DNA from 2 places in the Lysinibacillus sp. RU7 genome. Region 2 is predicted to be linked to the other one. Evidence: riboswitches for the same ligand, from Rfam matches in the RefSeq annotation. Region 2 holds a riboswitch; the other holds the start of a gene.
What was found. Region 2 has a riboswitch for cyclic di-GMP ahead of AC3II9_RS03505 (NPCBM/NEW2 domain-containing protein). Riboswitches for the same ligand answer to the same signal wherever they lie in the genome.
Positions count from the first base shown of each region.

Region 1: linked by a shared signal. The riboswitch ahead of AC3II9_RS19085 (hypothetical protein) and the one ahead of AC3II9_RS03505 (NPCBM/NEW2 domain-containing protein) in region 2 are both predicted to bind cyclic di-GMP.

Region 1 covers NZ_JBYQFK010000034.1:89-3,274, forward strand. The annotation lists tRNA gene AC3II9_RS19070 (tRNA-Gly) at 1-65, shown strand, start outside; tRNA gene AC3II9_RS19075 (tRNA-Cys) at 75-148, shown strand; tRNA gene AC3II9_RS19080 (tRNA-Leu) at 211-291, shown strand; cyclic di-GMP riboswitch class I at 1,386-1,472, shown strand; gene AC3II9_RS19085 (hypothetical protein) at 1,671-2,045, shown strand; gene AC3II9_RS19090 (hypothetical protein) at 2,088-2,801, shown strand; gene AC3II9_RS19095 (methyl-accepting chemotaxis protein) at 2,846-3,186, shown strand, end outside.
Region 2 covers NZ_JBYQFK010000003.1:120,417-123,602, forward strand. The annotation lists gene hutI (imidazolonepropionase) at 1-1,085, shown strand, start outside; cyclic di-GMP riboswitch class I at 1,305-1,390, shown strand; gene AC3II9_RS03505 (NPCBM/NEW2 domain-containing protein) at 1,548-3,186, shown strand, end outside.

The DNA of each region.
Region 1 (3,186 bases), on a different contig from region 2:
TTCAGTGGTAGAACACCACCTTGCCAAGGTGGGGGTCGCGGGTTCGAACCCCGTCTTCCGCTCCAATATTCTCTGGCGGCTTAGCCAAGTGGTAAGGCACGGGTCTGCAACACCCTTATCACCGGTTCAAATCCGGTAGCCGCCTCCAGAATTTTATTGAAATCGGGTATCCGGTTTTTTTTTATCTCAATTTTGCTCTAATAAAATTATGCCGGTATGGCGGAATTGGCAGACGCGCACGACTCAAAATCGTGTTCCTCTGGAGTGTCGGTTCGACCCCGACTACCGGTATCATGAGACTGCTTGCCAATGCAGTGAAATCAACGTTTCTTACACATTGTAAGGAGCGTTTTTTTGTTAAGGAAATTATAAAATGTCGCATTGTGGATAACGGTTGTTGAAAAGAGCATCTACGTCTAGGCAAAAGCGCCATCCCCTCGCCACGGTTCGACTCCCTCCTACGTGTGGCAAGCACACTTGTCGGGATTCTCTAGCGCGTGTCGGGGATGAGCAGGCGCTTTTTTATTTATCTTAAATACGATTCTTACATAAAATCGTATGCGTATAATCTATCCAGAAATTATAAATCATTAACATAACAAAAGTGATCAAAGAGATTGATTTTCAAACAGCTTTTTCTTTTGTATTTCGCAATTGAAATGTGAGCCATATCGCAATCGAAATATTAGAACATTCTGGTGGATATAGGTGGACAAGATTATCGAGGTAGCAAAGTTTACCGGTAGGCTTTACATGGAGCCTCTGCGAGTATAATTCAAGCTTAATAGGCGTAGTAATAAGGAGTTAACGCCCGAACAAAGGTATCATGCCCTCCACTCCAAATAAAGCTGAGGTGTGTATCTGAAAAATACACAGAGGTTTAAGTGGATTACTGGCTCAGTTAATAAATGGCTCACTATTGGGTTGCGATATACAGGGGTGTTTTCACTTGTTGTAAAACACCTCTTCCCACGTAGATATAGTAACGTCAATAATTGTATTCGACTGTTCATTTTGGTGCATTAGCTCCTCCTTTCATGAATTTCTTTGATGATAATTTACTCCTCCGTAGGTGATTATTTCTTTATTTATAACAATGGTTGTTATTGTTCTTTTTAAAATATGGTAAATATAGGATTTGAGTAATAGTGAAATAATTCCATAATACCTCCTTTCTTACTTTCCCTGCCACCAGGGAGGGAGTAGAAACTACCTCTTTATATAATCTTCTAATGCTACCTTATTATTTACTTATTTCTAATTATTATCAAAAAATTACTCGAATGAGTCTAATATTCATTAGAAAAAGTACTAGTATAGAAAAAAATTTACAAATAATTTATACTATTAACATATTAATGTGGTATTATTATGATTTTTTATTAAATTAAAAAAGGCAAACTTGTCGAAAGATAAGGACGCAAAGCTGCGAGTCTAACATCCTTCTGGATAATGATAGTCGGGTTGCCAAGATCATAAGTGATTGGTTGGCTATCCCAATTATTATAAGGGATAGTTTTTTTTTGTTTAGAAAACGTTAGGGAATAGGTGCAATCAGTCGTAGTGACGGGTGGAATGTTATCTTGGTGTAGTCGTTTGAGTAGCATTCACATAAAAACATGCAAACGCTATCAATGGAAGGATAGCTAACGATAAAAAGGAGATTAGAGATGATAGTCGTTGATAAACCAAAATATAAAATGGCCATTTATGAAGCAAAAAAAGAATTACATGTTCAAATACAAGGATTTCTTAAAGCGGAAGTTGTAGAGGAATATTTAAACGATTTGCAAGAGACATTGGCAAAAGTACCGAAACATGCGTATACATTTGTTGCAGATGGCACTTATCAATCACCTGTTCCTTCAAAGATTTCGGCAGAGCTAGGGCAAACACTCATGTTTTATGCATCACTAGGTTTCAAAGATATTGTGATTGTCAATCCACGCTCTAAAATTGCATATGTGCAAGTGCGAAATGCTTTAGAGGGAGTTAACTTCCCAGGAAAAGTAGTAGACAATGTTTCGCAATTAGCAATGCGTTAGTCTTGAATGAACTATAATGACATCTTAGAGAGGAATTTTACCATGCAAACGATTGAAGCTTTATATACATATGAACTCCTTACAAAGGACCAGTCCGATTTAATTGAAAAAGCAGCAGCGTGTATCGCAAGCACATTTATTGGAGTAGATGTTGCTGGCAAATGGGTGCAAGAACCAATCATTGGGTACGCCTTAGAATTACCTTACGAAGATTTTTATCAATTTACAAAGGAATATATCGAGACAAATGCTCACCAAGGCTACTGTGCTGTTGCGCTAGATGAAGAGAAAAATGTGGTAGGTGCACTCGTTGGGGATACAAATGCCCTTGAAATTATTGAAGGGGATATTTTTGACGGCACGTTTGCTGATATGAATGTAGTAATGCGTGTATTAGAGGATATCGATATTCGTTTCCTAGAAGATTATAAAAAGCGCTATGGGAAAGATATGGAAGATGGAGAAATATTGCATTTATTTTTATTAGGTGTCATTGCGGAGCATAATCGTCATGACATTGTACAAAGTTTAAGCGATATATTAATCAAAAGAGCAACAGAAGAAGGCTTACGATTGGTGTTAGGAGAAGCGACAAATCCGAAGTCCATGCGTTTGATGGAGAAGTATCATGGCATGACAAAATATGTAGACGTAGAAGGAAACTATATTGTTCATAAATATGAAAACAATGAGCGGTTAAACCATATTCCACCGACTGTAGCAGATGGCATTTACATCATTGTAAAAGAACTTTAAAATTTCATCGTTAATACATTAGTAGAATAGGAGATTTTTTTTTCATGGAAGCGATTATGCTGGGGATTATTATAGTTTTATTATGTACATCGTTGTATTTTGCTTACCAATATTTTTCGCTTAAACGTCATTCTGATATAACGCATGAGGTTATAAATGGAATGGGGGAATTATCAGTAGATCAAGTAACAGCGCAATTTCATTCATTCGCAAAAAATGTGAATGAAAAAGGTGAGAACCTGACGGAACATGGAGAATACGCAGCTGAGAAGGCTGATATTGTAAGGGCCGCAATCGATGAGGTAGGGAAAGGGTTGAAAAAGCAATTAGTCGCTACTGAAGAGAGCTCTACTTCGATCGAAGATATGACAGAAGCGATTGAAGA
Region 2 (3,186 bases):
CACAGGCAGACGTTGTGGACGCAACGGGCAAAGTCGTCATGCCAGGCCTTGTCGATTGCCATACGCACCTTGTCCATGGAGGTACACGCGAACACGAATTAAATATGCGTTTACGTGGTGCTACCTACATGGAGATTATGAATGCAGGCGGTGGTATTCACTATACAACAACCAAAACACGTGAAGCTTCTTTTGATGAGTTGTATGAAAAATCATCTAAAATTTTAAATCAATTTTTAACATACGGTGTCACAACCATTGAAGCGAAATCCGGCTACGGTCTAGATTGGCAAACAGAAAAAAAGCAGCTGGAAGTAGTCAAAAAATTACAAGAAACACACGAAATCGACCTTATTTCTACATTCATGGGTGCCCATGCTGTACCAAGTGAATATAAAGGACGAGAAGATGATTTTGTTGATGTAGTCATTAACGAAATGCTACCAAAAGTAGCGGAGCTCGGTTTAGCAGAATTTAATGATGTTTTCTGTGAAAAAGGCGTCTTCACACCCGAGCAATCTCGAAAAATTTTATTAGCTGGGAAGGAATACGGTCTAACACCAAAAATTCACGCGGACGAAATCGAACCGTACGAAGGAGCTGAGCTTGCAGCCGAGCTTGGTGCCATTTCTGCAGAGCACTTATTAGTGGCGTCTGATGAAGGTATTGAAGCGATGGCCAAAGCCGGCACAATTGCCGTACTATTACCAGGGACAGCATTTTTCTTACGTGCCCCTTTTGCACGTGGACGACTCATGATTGATCGCGGTGTACCTGTCGCGATTTCTACCGATTTCAATCCAGGCTCATCACCGACAATTTCTTTACCATTCATCCAAAATTTAGCTTGTATGAATATGGGGATGACAATGGAAGAAGTACTTGTTGCGACAACGATTAACGCCGCCTATGCGATTAATCGTGGTGAAAAGGTTGGCTCTTTAGAAGTTGGTAAAAAAGCCGATATCTTATTACTCAATGTACCAAACTATAAACAATTGCAATATTTCTACGGCATGAACCATACAAATACAGTCATTAAAGCAGGCGAAGTCGTAGTAAAAGAAGGCGTATTTATTCGATAAGAATATTGATTATAAGTAACAGAATGGGGACATACCAATTCTTCAACGTTTAGGCGAACTGGTATGTCCCCTTCTCTACCTACCCTATTACCTATCATTTAGTGAGTTCACTTTTTGTTCACTTAATCTCCTCGCCCATTTAACCTAATAAGCAGTAATAAATTTAGTGCTAATTGTTCTTTGGAAATAATTCTCACTATGCTATTCTTTAAAGTAGAAAAATTGAATAGGCAAACCTAAAGAAATTTAGGGACGCAAAGCTATAGGGACTAAGGTTTATACAACTATGTCAGCCAGTTGCCGAAGAGTACATTCTACTTTTTGTTTAGTAAGGCGCGATTAAAAACGAAGCATTTTTGTGTGGAGTTTTTTAAAGATGCCCTTATGTGAAATTAAGCTACTCTTTTTTGAGTAGCTTTTTTATGTGCTTCTTAGGAATTAAATCATCAGGAGGAATTATGTATGAAAGTTGTTAAGATGGCATCGGTAGCGGCCTTGGCCTTCAATTTAGTAGGCGGCCCAATAAATGTGTTAGCGAGTGAAAGCCCGAATAGGAGCATTGTCACGACAACAGCCCAAGCTAATACGGCGACTGCTTCCGTAAAAAAATTTGATTTGTATGGTAAGGATCTTTTAAACGCCTACAATGACGTATTTAAAATGGCGAACACGAATATTAAATCGATTACCAACAATGGTGGAAAATATTATAGCTCTACGATTGATAAAGCAATCGATGGCGATATGAATACACACTGGGAAACAGGTAAACCGAACAGTGCTACATTCACGAATGAAGTCGTCATTCATTTTAACGAAACGACTCCTTTAAATCGAATTGTCTATGCTGCTCGTCAAGAAAGTGTGAGAGGTAAAGGCTTTGCACAACAGTTTGAAATCTATAGTTCTACGACAGACACAGGTGATAATTTTACACTCGTTTCTTCAGGTGAATATACCGGTTCTACGGGTGATATCGTAGAAATTCAGTTTACCCCTACCGAGTTTAAGCGCGTAAAATTTGCCTTCAAAAAAGCCAATCAAGACTGGGCAAGTGCAGCAGAATTTCAATTTTATAAAGAAGATCTTTTAACAGAAAAAATAAACAACCTATTTACGAACGGCTTAATGAATGAATTAAAGCCTGAATTTGCTTCATTAAGTGTTATCAATCAATTAGAGGCAGAGGCTGCTACACACCCATTAAAGGAACAGTTACAAGTAAACTTACATATCGCAAAAGATATACTCAATAATGTCAATGTTTCGAACGAGGCAATCGTCACTGCATCACAACGAGGGAACTCGAGTACAGAAGCAAGAGAGCATCAAATTGCCAGAACCTCTTTCTCTTTAGATACATTTGGCCGATATGTCGTGCCGGGTGAGACGATTCAAGTTTTTGTAGATGCCAATGAAAATGCCGTCATGCCGAACTTAATTTTAGGACAAATAGCGGATGATAAAAACGGCTGGATTAGAAGATATTCATTAAAACCAGGGTTAAATACGATAACAGCTCCTTCCTATGACAATATGAAACCTGCCGTCGTATATGTAGAAAATCCTGCGTTACCAAATGAGCAAGCTTATGCACCGAAAGTACGATTAGTTGGTGGTACAGCCTTCCCTGTTTACTATCACGGCAAAACGGACCCTGCAGCGTTTGAAAAAGAGTTAGAAGCATATATCGCGAAAATTAGTACAAATGATCAAGACTTTGCCAATGGCATACCGAAAAACGTTGTCTATAATGTAGCGGAGCTTGTTTCTGAAAATAATACAATCTCTACAACTGCTGCTGGTGCACTAAAAGGTATACAGGAATTACAGTCAACTGGCAAAACAGTGGAAGACACAATGAATGACTGGGAAAGCATGTGGAAAGAGTTCCAAACAATTAGCGGTTATACAGAAAACGATCGCCGCTTTAATGCAAAGTTTACTTCAAGGGTGTTTACGAAAGGGCCTTATGCATGGTCTGACTGGGGATACACTGGATATAACGGTGGAAACTCCCCTAGAAGAGATGATGGCTTCTTCAAACAAATCGTAAAACCATTTGGCGTTCCTGGTAATGATGGTTGGGCTTATTTCCATG